DNA from 4 places in the Janthinobacterium sp. BJB301 genome. Region 1 is predicted to be linked to each of the others. Evidence: predicted binding sites of a transcription regulator. Region 1 holds the regulator's gene; each other region holds the start of a gene.
The links. Region 1 encodes FNR, which switches genes on or off when oxygen is low (the NO sensors DNR and NnrR bind a similar motif). Its sites were predicted from a motif close to TTGATNNNNATCAA; they were not measured.
Positions count from the first base shown of each region.

Region 1 (4,225 bases):
AGTCGAGCACATCGTTGAGGATGCCCAGCAGCGACTGGCCCGCCACTCTGACCATGGTCAGGTACTTGCGCTGTTCCGTGTCGAGCCTGGTATTGCCCAGCAAATACACCATGCCCAGCACGGCATTGAGGGGCGTGCGGATTTCATGGCTCATGTTGGCCACGAAATCGCTCTTGGCACGGTTGGCCGCCTCGGCCCGGTCGCGTTCCTGCTCCAGCTCCGCCGCGCGCGCTTCGAGTTCCTGCTGAAGGCGGTCGCGTTCGCTCATCAGGCCGTTGAACGCTTCCGTCAGTTCGCCGATCTCGTCGCGCTGCTGTACCGGCACGGGGGTGAAACGGCTGCCGCTGGTGCGCAGGGCCAGCAGGGTGTCGCGCAGGCGCACCAGCGGCGACAGCAGGCGTACGGTGACCAAGCCCAGAACAAAGGCGGCCAGCAGCGAAGCGAGGATGCTCCACAGCACCAGCCGGTACAGTACGCCATCGAACGGTTCGAAGGCATCCTCGACGGGCAGCGAGGCGGCCAGCAGCCAGTTCACGGATTTCAGGCGCTTGAAGCTGTTGACGGCCGTGATGCCGCGGCTGTTGGTGCTGACCATGCTGCCTTCGCCATCCTCCTTCAGCAGCTGGGTGGTCGTCAGGTTGGCGTTCGGCTTGCGCGGCTGCAGCAAACGGCTGGTATCGGGGTGCAGCACGTAGCGCGGCACGGCGCCGCGCGTGAGGATGAAGTAATAGCCGCTCTTGCCGATCTTTTCCGAGCGCAGGCGGCCCAGCAGATTGTCCTTGTACAGGCGCAGCACGCCGATCACCACGCCGGCCACCTGGCCATCGGCGGCCAGCACGGGCGCCACCATCTGCACGATGGGCATGCCGCTCGACTTGCCCAGCATCGGCTCGGTAATCATGGGCTGGCGCGTGCGCAGGACGGTCTGGAAATACTCGCGCTCGGCGACGTTGATGCCGGCGCGCCCCGTCACTTCCGGCATGTCGGCCACGATGGCGCCATGCGCGTCGAGCACCAGCACGTCGTCGAACAGCACCAGCATCGAGCGGCGCGCATAGTATTCGCGCAGTTTGGCGGGCTGGGCGATCAGTTCCGGCGGCTGCTGCCTGGCCGTCAGGGTGACAATCTGCAGCAGCATGCCCAGCTTGTCGTCGAGCTCGGCAGCGGTGCGGCTGATCAGCGATGACTGCTGGCTCAGCAGTACTCGGGTGAAGTCGTCGCGCATGTGCTGCACCTGGATCATGGTGACCAGCGCGATCATGGCGATCGAGGTCAGGCTGGTGGCCAGCGCGACTTTTGCTTTAATGCCGAGAGGCTTCATGATTTCCTTTTCAGTGCCGGGCGGCACAGGCGGCAGATAATGCTGTCAGGAATTTTCCTATCAATACCCCAGCTTGGCAAGCGCCGCCGCGCAAATTGCCCGCCCCGTATGGGCTTTTGACGATGTTGCCATATAATTAAAGGCTGGACGTCGTTTATTCGCCGAATTTACGGTGAAATTGGCATACGGCAACCCTGTATGCAGCTGTATGCAGTAAACTTGTTGTTGCATTTTCTAAAAGGTACCGACATGACTGAAGCGCTACTCACTCCCACCTTGCCCACCGTGAACGTGGAGGCGTTGCGTGCACGATGCTCGACCTGCAGCATGCATCAATTGTGCCTGCCGATGGGCCTCGATGTGGGCGACATGGATAGGCTGGACCAGATCATCGGCCGCCGCCGCAAGATCGTGCGTGGGGCCTCGCTGTTCCGCATCGGCGACTCGTTCCAGAATCTGTACGCGATCCGCCTCGGGCACTTCAAGACCTACCAGATCAATCCGGGTGGCGAAGAGCAGGTGACGGGTTTCCAGATGGCCGGTGAACTGCTGGGCATGGATGCCATCAGCGCCGACCGCCACCACTGTAATGCGGTGGCGCTGGAAGACAGTGAAGTGTGTGAAATTCCGTTTTCCAGCCTGGAACAATTGCTGGGCAATATGCCGACCCTGCTGCGTCATTTCCACCGCATGATGAGCCAGGAAATCACGCGCGAGCAAAGCGTCATGCTATTGCTGGGCAATATGCAGGCGACTCAGCGTTTTGCCGCCTTCATCGTCAACCTGGCGTCGCGCTATGAAGCACGCGGCTATTCGGGCAGCAATTTCCAGTTGCGCATGTCGCGTGAGGAAATCGGTAACTATCTGGGCCTGACCATCGAAAGCGTCAGCCGCTTATTGTCGAAATTCAAGAAGGAAGGCTGGCTGCGCGTCTCGAACCGCGAGATCGAAATCCTGCAGCCGGCCAAGTTGAAAGCCATTACGGCCGGCACGGACGTCTGCAAATAAGACTTACAGTTCCTCGTCCGCATGTAGCGCGATGCTGCGTTGCAGGGGCCAGGTCCAGATGCCGGACAGGCGCCACTCGCGTTTGTCGTTTTCCACCAGCACTTGCCAGCGGCTGCGTTCGAGCATCGGCAGTGCTACGGAAAAATTGCCGGCCGCATCGGGCTGCACCAGCAGCTTGATATCCTTTTCCGGCAGGGTCGCATGCGCCAGGTGCAGCAGCAAAGGCGCCTGATAGGCCTTGCCGAAGCTGTGCACGGAACCACTGAGGCGCGCTGCAGCCACGTCATATGACAGGCGCGTATCCATGGCCAGGTCGCTGGCGATCGTGTCGCGCTTCAAATCCTGGTTGATCGCCTTGCCCTGCTTGTAATAATCGCCCACCACCAGCGCATCGGGCTGCGTAAACGCGATATAGCCCATGAAGCTGCCGACGACCACGGACAGGCCGGGACCGATCATCAGCAGCCATGGCCAGCGATGCTTGTACCACGGTGCAACGGGTGCTTGCAGTTTCAGACTGTCGGACATGATATTTCTCCTGTTTAATCAGCCAGTCCCCGCATGGGGACCGGCCTTCCTGCAACTTCGTGGCGGCGGCGAGGGCACCCGGTCCCCGTCCGCCTTTCCTTGTTAACGTGGCACGATGAATACCGCGCTTTCACGCACATGCAGCGATGGATCGTCCAGCGATTGCAATTCGATCGCAATCTTGTTTGAGCCCTTCTCGCCGACGCCGTGCGGCACGCGCAGGCGGATCGGCCAGCCCAGCGTTTCCGTCGGCTGCAAGGTCACTTCTTCGCGCGTCAGCAAGGTCAGGCCCGGCAAGCCGGAAGCGCTGATTTTAAAATGCTGGCTTTGCTCGGACGTATTCATGATCTGCAGGCGGTAGACGTTTTCGATCATGCCGTCCTCCACTTCGCGTCCCATCGAACCGCGGTCGCGGATCACGTCCATTTTCAGGGGCGTGCGCAGGGCCAGCGAGGTACACACGGCGATGATGATCAGGGCCAGGATGGAAGTGTAGATCAAGACGCGCGGGCGCATGGCGCGCTGGCGTATCTGCTTCGAATTGAAGTTGTTTTCCATCGCATGGTCGGTGCTGTAGCGTATCAGGCCACGCGGCCGCTCGACCTTGTCCATCACGCTGTTGCAGGCATCGACGCAGGCGGCGCAGCCGATGCATTCATACTGCAGGCCGTTGCGGATATCGATGCCGGTCGGACACACCTGCACGCACAGGGTACAGTCGATGCAATCGCCCAGCTTGTCGTTGTTGCCGGCCTTCTTGCTCATGGCGCCACGCGGTTCGCCGCGCTTGGCATCGTAGGTGATGATCAGCGTGTCCTGGTCGAACATGGCGCTCTGGAAGCGCGCGTAGGGGCACATGTATTTGCACACCTGCTCGCGCAGCCAGCCCGCGTTGCCGTAGGTTGCCAGGCTGTAGAACAAGACCCAGAACCATTCCCAGGGACCGAAATTGAGGGTGGTGACCGACTGCGCCAGTTCCTTGATCGGCGTGAAGTAGCCGACAAAGGTAAAGCCCGTCCACAGGGCGATGGCGCCCCATACCAGGTGCTTGGCCGTCTTCTTGAAGGCCTTGCGCACGGAAGGGCCCTGCTTGTCGAGGGCCATGCGCGCGCTGCGCGTGCCCTCGATGCGGCGTTCGACCCACAGGAAAATTTCCGTGTATACCGTTTGCGGGCAGGAGAACCCGCACCACACCCGCCCGGCAATGGCCGTGACGAGGAACAACAAATACGCACAGATGATCAGCAGGGCCGCCAGATAGATGAAATCCTGGGGCCACAGCACGACGCCGAAAATGTAGAACTTGCGCGTGGTCAAATCGAACAGCAGGGCTTGCCTGCCATTCCAGGTCAACCACGGCAAGCCGTA
Region 1 is NZ_PDZJ01000004.1:61,022-65,246, reverse strand. Features, by position in the region: gene CSQ91_RS22330 (response regulator) at 1-1,321, opposite strand, end outside; gene fnr (fumarate/nitrate reduction transcriptional regulator Fnr) at 1,571-2,329, shown strand; gene CSQ91_RS22320 (FixH family protein) at 2,333-2,857, opposite strand; gene ccoG (cytochrome c oxidase accessory protein CcoG) at 2,960-4,225, opposite strand, start outside.

Region 2 (4,225 bases), on a different contig from region 1:
GATCATTTCCATAACAGTTCCTTGATGATGAATAGGGTTTATTGGCGGGCGCCCGCGTGGTAGACGCCGGGCACGGGTTCGCCAGTCACTTCCAGCACGCCCACGGCGCCCTTGCCGGCGCGCGACAAGGCATGGTCGACCAGCAGATAGCTGCCCGGATGCTGTACCTTGAGTTCGACGATGGTCGCGCCGCCCGGTGCCACCAGAGTGGTTTGCACATCGTGTTTCGGGCTGCTGATCGAGCCTTCGCTGTACACCTTGTCGAAGATCTCGCCGATGATGTGGAACGATGAAATCTTGTTCGGGCCGCCAACGCCGAAATAGATGCGCACCGTCTCGCCGACTTTCGCCTGCAATTTGTGCGTCTTGCTCAAGGCGCCCACTTCGCCGTTGAAGACGTAGTAGTCGGGCAGTTCATTGGCCATTTTTTCCAGGTTCGGTTCCTGGTGCACGGGCGCGCCGTGCGGACGGCCCGTGTACATCTCGCCCTGCATCACGTAATACTCGCGGTCGACTTTTGACAGACCGCCTTCCGGTTCGACCAGGATCATGCCGTACATGCCGGCCGCGATATGCTGCGGCACCAGGGGCGTGGCGCAGTGATACACGTACAGGCCCGGATTGAGCGCCTTGAAGGTGACCGTTTTTTCCTGCCCCGGCGCCACCTGCGTGTGCTGTCCGCCGCCATGGCCGCCCGTCACTGCGTGCAGGTCGATCGAGTGGATCATCTTGCTGTCCTTGGCATTGAACAGGGTCAGTTCCACCGTGTCGCCCACCTTCGCACGCAGCATCGGGCCGGGCACTTGCCGGTTGAAGGTCCAGTACGTAAAACTGGTGCCGTCATCGAGCTTGCCCGGCAGTTCCACCGTCTCCATGCGGTATTTCAGGGTTTGCGGCGCGCGCGCGCCGATGGCGGCCGGCACGGAGGCCGGATTGGCGGCCACGCTGACGGCCGATGGATCGGGACCGCGCATCGGCGACGGTGCGGGCGTGTACAGGGCCAGCGCGGCGGCCTGGCTCGATTCGCTGGCAGCGCTGCCGGCGCCAGCAGCCTTCGGTGCCCCGGCTTCAGCCAGCGAGGTGCCGCTCACTTCCAGCTTGCCTTCCATGCCGATCTGGCGGTGGCCGGGAATCGAGCAGTAATAGGTGAACGTGCCGGCGCGCGTGACCTTGAAGCGCACGGTGGTGCTGCCGCTATTGGCGCTGAACTTGGCCGAGGCCACGTTGAGTTCCGGGATCAGCAGGTCGTGCTCGGCGCCTTCGCCGCTTTTCAGCACGAGTTCGACCGTGTCGCCCACCTTGGCCGCCAGCACGGGATTGACCTGGCCCTTGGCATCGATGAACACCATCTTGCCATCGACGATATTGGTTTGCAGTTCATAGCGCTTGAGCGTGGCGGCGGCGGGTTTGGCCGCAGTGGCGGCAGCGCTGGCCGGCAGGCTCGCCTGGGCTTGCACGGACAGGGGCATGGCCAGTACGCAGACGGCGGCGGCAATGGCCCGGAGAGAGGGAGTCGTTTTCATCAAGCTTTCCTTGGTCTTGTATGCCGGTTCGGCCCCCTTACCTAGGCAAACGACGTGCCAGGAAAAACTTGTTTTAAATCAACGATTTGAAAATTGCAGGGTCGGTATGACCCTTTTAAAGCATGGTCCGTTGTACCCTGCATGGTACTTATGACCACCACTGCCATCCACCTGCTGCTGCTCACCGACCTGGTCGCCGACCTGCCCGTGGCCGTGCGCCTGCAGCGCCTGGTCGGCAGCCTGCGCGCCCACTTCGGCTGCGAGGCCGTGGCCTTGCTCAAGCTCGATGGCGAGCACTTGCGCCCCGTGGCGATGGCCGGCCTGGCCAGCGACGCGCTGGGACGCCGCTTCGCCGTCGCCGACCATCCGCGCCTGGCCGCCATCCTGCAGCGGCGCGGCGTGCTGTGCTTCCATCACGACAGTTCCCTGCCCGATCCCTACGATGGCCTGATCGCCGAGCGGGCCGGCGAGCCGCTGCCCGTGCACGACTGCATGGGCATGGCGCTGGATCTGGAAGGCGAACGCTGGGGCGTGATCACGCTCGACGCGCTGCAGGTAGGCACTTTCGATACGCAGGCGCAGCGCGACCTGGGCGAGCTGGCCTGCGCCATCGAGGCGGCCGTACGCGTCACGCGCCTGGAGGCGGAAATCCGCGCCCTGCGCCTGTCGGGCGGCGCCATGCTGGCCGATGCGCAAGCGCCGCGCGAGGAACACGATTTCGTCGGCCAGAGCAGCGCCATCACGCACTTGCTGCACGAATTGCAGGTGGTCGCCGATTCCGAACTGCCCGTGCTGCTGCTGGGGGAAACGGGCGTCGGCAAGGAACTGTGCGCGCACCGCCTGCACCGCCTGTCGCGCCGCGCCGGCAAGCCCCTGATCCATGTCAATTGCGCGGCCTTGCCCGAGTCCCTGGCCGAGAGCGAATTGTTCGGCCATGTGCGCGGTGCGTTTTCCGGCGCCGTCAGCGACCGGCCAGGGCGTTTCGAGGCAGCCGAAGGGGGTACCCTGTTTCTCGATGAAGTGGGGGAGTTGCCGCTGTCGATACAGGCCAAGCTGCTGCGCACCTTGCAAAATGGCGAAATCCAGCGCCTGGGTGCGGACCGGCCGCGCAGGGTCAACGTGCGCGTGATTGCCGCCACCAACCGCAGCCTGCGCGAGCATGTGCGCGACGGTTCGTTCCGCGCCGACCTGTACCACCGTTTATCCGTGTATCCCGTGCCGATTCCGCCGCTGCGCGAGCGGGGCAATGACGTGCTGCTGCTGGCCGGTGGTTTCCTGGAACTGAACCGCGCGCGCCTGGGCTTGCGCAGCCTGCGCCTGTCCGCCGCGGCGGAAAACGCCTTGTGCCATTACCGCTGGCCGGGCAATGTGCGCGAACTGGAACATGTGATCAGCCGGGCCGCGCTGAAAGCCGTGATCCGCGGCGCGGACCGCAAGGACATCGTGACCCTGGAAACGGATATGCTCGACCTCGATGCGCTGGAAGCGCCGGCCGGCACGGAGGTGCAATCGCCTGTGCCGGTAGCGTGCGGCATGCCGGCAGCGCCGCTGCTGTCCATGCATCAGATCGTGGAAGCGAGCCAGCGCCAGGCCATCCGGCAAGCGCTGGTCCTGCATCAGGATAACTGGGCCGCTGCCGCGCGCCAGCTGGGGCTGGACGCCAGCAATTTACATAAACTTGCGCGCCGGGTGGGCTTGAAAGCCTGACCAAACCTACTGCGCGTCGTGATTTGCGGCCTCCGATGCTCACTGTGCATTCGCACAGCTCCGCGTCTCGGCCACAACTCATCGCCGCTCGCTACGGTTTTGTCAGGTATCAGAACAACTAGTAGACCCTGCGATACCGCTCAGCGGTGAGTGACCAGGGTGCTCGGCAGGCTGTGGAAGTAGGCGGCCAGGTCCTTGATGTCCTGGTTGCTCAGCGGTTTTACCTGGCCCGTCATGATGGCGTTGTTGCGGCCATTGGGCTTGTCGCCCCGCTTATACGCCGTCAGGGCGTGTTCCAGGTAGTCCTTGTGCTGGCCCGCCAGTTTCGGATAGGACGGATCGATGGGCGAACCGTAATCCTTGCCGTGGCAGGTGGCGCAGCTGTATTTTTCGGCCAGGGCCTTGCCCGTGTTGATATTGCCGGCGGCGCTGGCGCCGAACGAGACGGTGGCGCAAACGAGGGCGGCGAGTAGTTTTTTCATCTGGCTGGTCCTCAGTTCGTCTTGGCTTGTTGCGCATAATACGCGGCGACATCAGCGATATCCTGGTCCGACAGGCTGCTGGCAATGCCCTTCATGCTGGGGTGCTTGCGGTCGCCCTTCTTGTAGGCTTGCAGCGCATTCTCGATATATTTTGCCGGTTGGCCGCCGATCATCGGCACCTGGAATACTTCAGGAAAGGTTGCCTTGTAACCGGGAATGCCGTGGCAGCCGATACACATTTCCACCTTGGCAGGGGCTGCCTTGGCGTTTCCTACAATGTCAGCCGCTGTGACGGCATTTGCTATGCCGGCAAGCACGAGAAGTGCAAATATTTTTTTCATAGTGGCAATGTGAACAAAGGTAATCGGAGAAACGCCAGAGCTGGTTTTTTATTGATTTTATGTATTGACAATTAAGGTTGACAATTAATCTGCTGCTTGCCGATTCTAGCCAAGATATTCTTGCAAGTCCACCTATAAAACCCGCATTGTAGGCAGGCAGGCACAGGCCGTC
Region 2 is NZ_PDZJ01000002.1:856,651-860,875, forward strand. Features, by position in the region: gene ytfE (iron-sulfur cluster repair protein YtfE) at 1-12, opposite strand, end outside; gene nirK (copper-containing nitrite reductase) at 39-1,523, opposite strand; gene norR (nitric oxide reductase transcriptional regulator NorR) at 1,674-3,230, shown strand; gene CSQ91_RS17200 (c-type cytochrome) at 3,371-3,712, opposite strand; gene CSQ91_RS17205 (c-type cytochrome) at 3,724-4,053, opposite strand.
Region 2: the regulator FNR is predicted to act here: its motif matches at 1,592-1,605, upstream of nirK (copper-containing nitrite reductase).

Region 3 (4,225 bases), on a different contig from region 1:
CATGCAGGCCGGCGATCGAGGTGGCGGTAATAAACCAGCCGGACAAGCCCAATAACGCCATGCCGGACACCGCCGTCAGGGCCGCCAGCAAGGCGCCGCCGATCAGCTTGCCGGGCTGGGCCAGCAGCAACTGGCGCAGGACGGGGTTGCGTATCAGTGAATTTTTCATGCCTGCTGCTCCTGTACCAGGACCCGGGCATCGACCTGCACCGTGCGCTGCAGCCGGCCAGCCAGCACGGGGTCGTGCGTGGCGACGATCATCGTCTTGCCTTTCGCCAGTGCCAGCAAGGCGTCCGTCACGCGCGCCGCCGTTTCGCTGTCCAGGTGCGCCGTCGGTTCATCGACCAGCAGCAGGTCGGCATGCGGATGCAGGGCCACGCGGGCCAGGGCCAGGCGCACGGCTTCGCCGCCGGACAAGCCCTGGCCACCATCGCTGAGCATGACGGCCGGCTGCGCCTGCGCCACGGCAGCCAGGTCAGCCAGGTGCAGGGCCTGCGTCACTTGCGCGGCGTTCGCGCCAACGCGGCCCAGGGTCACATTCTGGCTGACGGACGCGGCAAACACGTGCGGGCGCTGCCCCATCCAGGCCATGCGCTGGCGCAAGGTATTGACCGTGCTGTCGGTCAGGCGCACGCCGCCGATGCGGATGTCGCCGCCGCTGGCGGGCAGCAAGCCGGCCAGCAAGGACATCAAGGTGGTCTTGCCGGCGCCGCTGGCGCCCAGCAGGGCCACATGCTCGCCGGCAAGCACCTTCAAGTCGAAACGGTCGAACACGGGGGCCTCGCCGGGATGGGCAAAGCGCAATTGCCGGAGCTCCACGGCGGGCGGTGCCGCCACCGCCATGGCGGCGGCGGAGACGGCGGCAGGCAGTACCTGCGCGCCAGGCAGGGGCACACCCTCGCCCGCCAGGTCGTGCAAGCCGGCCAGGCCCGCTTCGCCGGCTGCCTTGTCATGCCAGACGGCAGCCAGTTCGCGCAAGGGCTCGAAAAACGCGGGCGCCAACAGCAGGATGAACAAGCCCTGCCCCAGGTTCAGTTCCCGGCCCCAGGTGCCGAAATTGATGCTGCCCAACAAGGAGAAACCGATAAACGCCGCCACCATGGCCACGCCCAGCGCGGAAAACAGTTCCAGCACGGCGGACGACAAAAAAGCGATGCGCAGCACCACCATCGTGCGCCGGCGCACGGATTGCGACGAGGCGTCCAGCCGTTCAGCCGTGGCGTCGACGGCGTCGAGCGCGCGCAAGGTGGCCAGGCCGCGCAGGCGGTCCAGCAGAAAGGCGTTCATGCTGCCCATCTCCACCATCTGTGCGCGGCTGGCCGCTTGCGCGCCCATGCCGACAAGGGCCATAAAGACGGGAATCAGGGGCGCGGCGATGAGCAGGATCAAGGCGGCGATCCACGACAGCGGCGTCACTGCGGCGAGGATCACGAGCGGCACGAGCATGACTTTCCAGCGTGCCGGCTTGTAGCGCACCAGATACGGCACGATGGCTTCGGCCTGTTCGGCGATGACGCTGGCCGCCTGGCCCGACTGGGCGCGCTGGCGGTCCAGCGGCGAACGCTGCGCCAGCGCTTGCGCCACTTGCGCCCGCAAGGTCGACAGGTGCTCGCGCGCCGCCGCATACATGCGCCGCGCGCCCCACGCTTCGCAGCCGGCGCGCAGCACACCCAACAGCAGCACGCCAGCGGCTGGCAACAGGGCCGCACGCCAGGGCGCACCGCCCTGCATGGCTTGCACGGCCCAGGCCAGCAAGGCCGCTTGTGGCAGCCACAGCAAGGCGGCACCGCCCTGCGCCAGGCTGGCGACACGGGGAAGAATAAAGCGGGGCAACGACAAGAGCGTGGTCGGCATATCTATACTTTTTGAGTTTTCAGAATTTTCTGTAAATTCGATATTTTGTATAATACTGCGAAACATGACATATATCAATTGACCCTGCGGGTGTGGCGTGAAAAAATTCAGATAATTATGAAAACTCAACATATCCAAATGACGCCGCTGATCCTGACCTTCGTCAGCCATTTCGGCGAGATGGGCAGCCGCTGGGGCTTTAACCGTACGGTGGGGCAAGTGTACGCCTTGTTGTTTGTCGCGGAGCATCCTTTACACGCGGATGAAATCGCGGAACACCTGAGTTTTTCACGCTCGAACGTGAGCATCGGCCTCAAGGAATTGCAGGGCTGGGGCTTGATACGCCAGTCGCGCATTCCCGGTGATCGGCGCGAGTATTTTTCCTCGCTGGGCGATGTGTGGCAAATCTTCCGCGTGGTGGCCGCCGAGCGCCGCCGCCGCGAAGTGGCACCCACCCTGACGGTGCTGCGCGAATCGCTGCTGGCGCCGGCCACGGAACCCGTCGACCAATATGCGCAGGAGCGCATGCGCGAAATGTATGAATTGGTCGACCTGGCCAACACCTGGTTCGACGACTTGCAGCGCCTGTCGCCCGAATCGATGGCGCAACTGATGAAAATGGGCGCCAAGGTGCAAAAACTGCTCAACGCCAAGGATCGCCTGTTTGGCGTCAGCAACAACAGCGACTGACGCCCCCTCCCTTCCCCAAGGCAAGACGCCGCCAGCACAAACTGGCGCCTTTGTCACGCCATTTCCCAACCTCATGATGGCTATCGCTGGCACAGCCAAACATAGCCATATACGATGTTGTCAAGCCAGCCAATAGAATTATTAAAATTGTATTAATTTATATCAAGAGTAAGCTTTCATATGCGTATTCACTACGCGCAGGAAATAGGTAAAAGCAGCTAAAACGGGCAATGGGATGACTTCCCCGGCATGCAGGGACGCGTCCCGACACTATGAAGCGACTGTCTCAAGCACAAGGGGATTTTCATGAAAAGCATAAAGAGCATTGCCATCAAGGCATCCATGCTGGCCGCAATGACTGTACTGGCAAGTGCGGCGCAAGCGGCCACCTGGGTGGATGTGGGTCCGGCCAGCGGTTTCGTCATCGCCGGCAGCACCGTCACCTATTCACCATCGCCGGCACTGCAGGTGAAATATTATGACGATAACCTGGTGCCACAGAGTCCCTCGGACATCCAGGGTTATATCAATGGCGTGTTCGGCACCAGCCTGGGCGCCGCCGTCTCGTATTGCGACAACGCCACCTCGGGCTGCACTGTCGGCACCACGGCAGGCTTGAGTGGCGGTGTCAATTCCTATACGAGCGCGGCCGCCTATGACTACCTGGCCATCCACTTCGGCCAGGGCGAACTGGTGTTCCACTGGGCCGCACCCGTGGCTGCCGGCACCACCTTCACGGTGGCGGGCCTGCCCAAGGATCTGAGCAACTACAGGGCCTTCATTTCCGCCGTGCCGGAACCTGAAACCTATGCCATGCTGCTCGCCGGCCTGGGCCTGCTGGGCTTCCTGGCACGCCGCCGCCAAGGAAAGTAAGCCGCATGAACGGCAGCGGCGCACCAGCGCCCGCTGCCGCCCTCCACACGCACGGCCTGTTTACGCCGCACTTGCGGCGCCAGGCCCACTGTTTACACTATTTTTAGACTCCCCTCGCTATGCTTGGCGGCATCCACTGCCGACCGACGAGGGAGTCCTCATGCATGAACAACCGTTTCAGCCACGCGCACGCAAGGTGCTCCGCCAGCACCTGCCCGTGCGGGAACGGCTGCGCCTGGCCCGACTGGCCAACAGAAAAATCATTTCGGCATGCTCGGCGCTGCTGTGCGCGGCGCCACTGCTGTATTTGCTGAGCGTGGTACTGTTTGCGCAGCCGTGAGCAGCTGCGCGAAAACCGAATGGAGGGAAAGAGGAGCTGCGTTGCGGCAGTTTGCCGCCGCATGATCGTGGCCAGTATGAAACTGGTCCGCCCAGAGGGAATCGAACCCCCATTCACGGTTTAGAAGACCGTTGTCCTATCCGTTGAACGATGGGCGGAGAGGTGCAGTATTTTAATCCATGCGCGCCAGCAATGAAATGCCAGCGCGGAATAGAAAACGGGCTGTCATTTCTGACAGCCCGCTTATGACTTTGGTCGGAGTACAAGGATTCGAACCTTGGACCCCCTGGTCCCAAACCAGGTGCGCTACCGGGCTGCGCCACACTCCGAAGACAAGATAATAACGCCCCCACCCAATTTCGTCAATTGCCATAGACGAATTAGATGGAAATAACTATCGGTTCCTGCCTGTCACGCGGTCACTTTATCGGCGATGCGGCGCGCCATCGACTCGGCCTTCTCCTTGTC
Region 3 is NZ_PDZJ01000001.1:714,315-718,539, reverse strand. Features, by position in the region: gene CSQ91_RS03265 (amino acid ABC transporter ATP-binding/permease protein) at 1-169, opposite strand, end outside; gene cydD (thiol reductant ABC exporter subunit CydD) at 166-1,854, opposite strand; gene CSQ91_RS03255 (GbsR/MarR family transcriptional regulator) at 1,993-2,544, shown strand; gene CSQ91_RS29120 (PEP-CTERM sorting domain-containing protein) at 2,851-3,417, shown strand; gene CSQ91_RS03245 (hypothetical protein) at 3,578-3,757, shown strand; tRNA gene CSQ91_RS03240 (tRNA-Arg) at 3,841-3,915, opposite strand; tRNA gene CSQ91_RS03235 (tRNA-Pro) at 4,010-4,086, opposite strand; gene glmM (phosphoglucosamine mutase) at 4,169-4,225, opposite strand, start outside.
Region 3: the regulator FNR is predicted to act here: its motif matches at 1,919-1,932, upstream of cydD (thiol reductant ABC exporter subunit CydD).

Region 4 (4,225 bases), on a different contig from region 1:
ACTGACAGGCCACTACTTTCGTAGCGCCTATTTCATTATTTCTTGTGAACATTTGATATATTTTAAGTTTGACGCCAATCCGAAGATTGACGCTGCACTTACATCAAATGCCCACACTTATCGACTGTTAATTGTTAAAGAACTGTATTCGGCTACTGCTTTCGCGCTATCGACAAAGCGTTGTGTTTGTCAGCTGCGAAGAAGGAAGAGTATGAAGCGTTTGCAGCATTTCGTCAACCTTCTTTTTTACTACACAGCCCCGGAAGGCCGTCCCTTTTGTGCCGCAAACCAGTGCGTCTCATCGGGGAGGCGAATCATATCAAAGACCGTCGAAGTTTGGCAAGCGCTTTTCCAGGAAAGCGTGCATGCCTTCTTTTTGCGCAGGCGTACCGAAGGCGGCCTGGAACAAACGACGCTCGTAGGCGACGCCATCCGTCAAGGTAGTTTCAAAGGCGCGGTTGACGCAATCCTTGATCATCATGGCAACCGAGGTCGGCATGGCGGCAATGGTCTTGGCGGCAGCCAGGGTTTCTTCCAGCAATTTATCGGCCGGCACCACGCGCGATACGAGGCCGATGCGTTCCGCCTCGGCAGCGTCAATGGTGCGCGCCGTCAGAAACAGGTCCATGGCCTTGGCCTTGCCGATGGCGCGCGGCAGACGCTGGGTGCCGCCCGCGCCCGGCGTGACGCCGACCTTGATTTCCGGCTGGCCGAATTTGGCGCTGTCGGCAGCGATCAGGAAGTCGCACATCATGGCCAGTTCGCAGCCGCCACCGAGCGCATAACCAGCCACCGCGCCCACCACAGGTTTGCGCACGCGCAAGATATGTTCCCAGTTGCGGCTGATGTAGCCCTGGGTAAAAGTGTCCGGATAGGTGTAATCGGCCATGGCGGCGATGTCGGCGCCGGCGGCAAACGCTTTTTCGCTACCCGTGAGCACGATGCAGCCGATATTCTCGTCGGCGTCGAACTTCAGCAAGGCGTCGCCCAGCTCATTCATCATGTTGTCGTTCAAGGCATTCAATGCCTTCGGGCGATTCAGGCGGATGACCGCCACTTTGTCCTGGATATCGATGATCAAGTCTTCGTATTGCATATAGTCTCCTCTGGATGAACACGGTGCAACGATTGTAGCGGCTAACGGCAGCGGCGCGGCAGGCGCGCTGCTATTATTGTGAGCCTGATCATTTTCATATCGAGCAAGATATTTTCTCCGCCCTCTTCCAGTACTGCGCCCATTACCTGCGCGGCGACGGCAGCGCCGCCAGCGTCAATTTCCGCCGCCTGTGGTTCAGCAACGGCCTCAATTGCTTCGGCGCCCAGATCACCTCGCTGGCCCTGCCCTTGTGCGCGGTACTGTTATTGCATGCGACGCCGGAACAGATGGGCGTGCTGGTTGCCCTGCAGGCGCTGCCGTTCGCCCTCTTCGGCTTGCCCGTCGGCGTGCTGCTGGACCGGCGCAGCAAGCACCCGATCATGCTGTTCAGCGAAAGCATGTCCGGCCTGGCCCTGGCCAGCGTGGCCGTGGCTTACTGGTGCGGCGTGCTGTCCATGCCGTGGTTATATATAGTGGGGTTCATCATCGGCACGGGCTTCGTCGTCGGTGGCGGTGCCGAACAGGTGTTTCTGACTTTCCTGGTGGGCCGCGACGGCTTGATCGATGCGCAATCGAAATTTGCCGCCACCGAATCGGCTTCGCGCCTGATCGGCCCCGGCCTGGCCGGCGTGCTGGTGCAAGTCTTGTCAGCGCCCGTCGCCATCCTGTGCACGGCTTGCGGCTATCTGATTTCCGTCTTCAATTTGCGTGCCATGAGCGTGCGCGACCCGCGCCCCGCCCCATCCGACAAGCACGCCTTGCGCGACATCGCCGACGGCTTGCTGTTCGTCTGGCGCGAACCGCTGCTGCGCGCGCTGGCCTGGGGCGCCGGCATCTGGCACTTCCTGTTCTACGCCAGCATGGCCTTGACGGTGCTGTTCGCCACGCGCGACCTGGGCATGAGTCCTGGCGTGCTGGGCATGACGCAGATGCTGGGCGGCGCCGGCGTGCTGCTCAGCGCCTTCATCGTCAAGCCATTGACGAAGCGCTACGGCGCCGGCCGCACCATCCTGATCGGCCTGGCATCGACCTCGCTCTGCTTTGCCCTGACGCCAACGATTCCCGCCGCGCTGTTCGGCAGCGCGGCCGCCAGCGCCGTGGCGTATGCCATATTGATGTTCTTTTTCGATTGCGGCGTGATGCTGTTCTTTATTCCCTATCTGGGCCTGCGCCAGAAGGTCACGCCCGACCCCATGCTGGGCCGCATGACGTCGACCATGCGCTTCCTGACGGTGGCGACGGCGCCGCTGGGCGCGCTGGCCGCCGGCTGGATCGCGGAACACTTTGGCGTGCGCAATGGCCTTGCCTGCATCGCGGCCGGCAGCATCCTGTTGACAGCAGCCATGGTGTGGGGCACGCCGCTGCGTAGCGTGCGCACCTGACGCCATGAATGGGCATACACTGCTAAAAGATTGCCTTGGCGACACTATTCACGCCAAAGCCTGTGAGGTTTGATTTACATCAAGGTTTTAATTGATATAAATCCATAAGCTGTCTTACATCACTTGAGGAGCACGCTATGTTTAACACCATCTTATTTCCCACCGACGGCTCGCCGTTGTCCGACAAGGCCGCCGAGACCGCCCTCGCCTTCGCCCAATTGAACAAAGCCAAGCTGGTCGCCATCAGCGTGGTGCAGCCCTTTCCGTTTTCGCCGATGGCCGACGGCGGCATCGTGCTCGACGCCAGCCTGTATGAACAGCAGATGCAGGAAGCGTCGCAACGCGCCATCGACAAGATCGGCGCAGCGGCCCGCACCGCCGGTGTACCCTTCGAAGGCGTGGTGGCCGTGTCACCGAGCCCGCACGATGAAATCGTCAATGCGGCGCAGACCTATCATTGCGACATCATCCTGATGGCCTCGCATGGCCGCAAGGGCTTGAACAAGCTGTTCGTGGGCAGCGAAACGCAAAAAGTGCTGGCCCACACGCACTTGCCAGTGATGGTTCTGCGCTAAGCTGACGCCAGACCATCACCCCCCGGCGCCGCGCACCTCCTCTAGCGCGCCGGCGCCTGTTTCGGCAACAACACCCACACGGCGCCGCTCTGCTTCATGCGGCCCGCATTCTCGGCCGCTTCCGCGCCAAAGCCAAAGAAATAATCGACACGGATCGGCCCGCGAATGGCGCCGCCCGTATCCTGCGCCATCACCAGGCGCTGCATGGGAATCTCGCTATTGGCTTGCGTGGTGGACAAAAACACGGGCGCGCCCAGCGGCAGGAAGCGCGAATCGATGGCTACCGAGCGCTGCGGCGTCAGCGGCACGCCCAGCGCGCCCTTCGGCCCCACTTTCGGGTCGGGCAGACGCTCCTCCTTGAAGAACACATAGCTGGGATTAGCGTTGAACAATTCATCCTTGCGCGTGGGATGGCCGGCGATCCACGCCTTGATGCCTTGCGCGGATGCCTGGCTCAAGGTCAGCTCGCCCTTGTCGACCAGGTAGCGGCCGATCGATTTGTACGGATGGCCGTTTTGATCCGCGTACGCCACGCGCACGGTTTCCTGCGTATCGGTCAACTGCACGCGCCCGGAACCCTGCACTTGCAGGAAGAACGCCTCAACTTCATCATCCACCCACAGCAATTCCTTGCCCGTGACGGAGGTGGCGCGCTCGATGTCGGCGCGGGTTGCGTACGGTATCACCTTCTTGCCGACCAGCTTGCCACGCAAGCGCATGTTTTTCAATTCCGGATACACGCCGGACAAGTCCACCGAGACCAGGTCGTCAGGCACCTTGTACAGCGGTGTCTGATATGGACCGCCGCGCTTGCGCGCGCCGTGCAGCAATGGCTCGTAATAACCGGTCACCAGTCCAGTATTGGCGCCATCGGCGGTGACGACTTGATTGGGCACAAAGAAGGTCTCGAAAAACAGGCGGATGGCCTTGTCGCTGTCGGCATTCACCTGGCGCGCAATCGTGCACGATTCTTTCCAGTCAGGACGCTTGACCAGCACGCCGCACGAAGCCATGAAGGCGGGCCAGGCGGCGCGCATGTCGTCGCGGGCCCAACCTGGCAAGGCGGCAAACTTGGCGGGCACGAAGGTGGGCGCCGCCACATCCGTGGCATCCTTGGCATCGGCAGGCTTGGCCGGCACCGGCCTGACGACGGTCGGCGCAATGGCGGGCGC
Region 4 is NZ_PDZJ01000005.1:297,887-302,111, reverse strand. Features, by position in the region: gene CSQ91_RS25435 (enoyl-CoA hydratase) at 320-1,096, opposite strand; gene CSQ91_RS25430 (MFS transporter) at 1,195-2,478, shown strand; gene CSQ91_RS25425 (universal stress protein) at 2,616-3,053, shown strand; gene mltA (murein transglycosylase A) at 3,095-4,225, opposite strand, start outside.
Region 4: the regulator FNR is predicted to act here: its motif matches at 2,548-2,561, upstream of CSQ91_RS25425 (universal stress protein).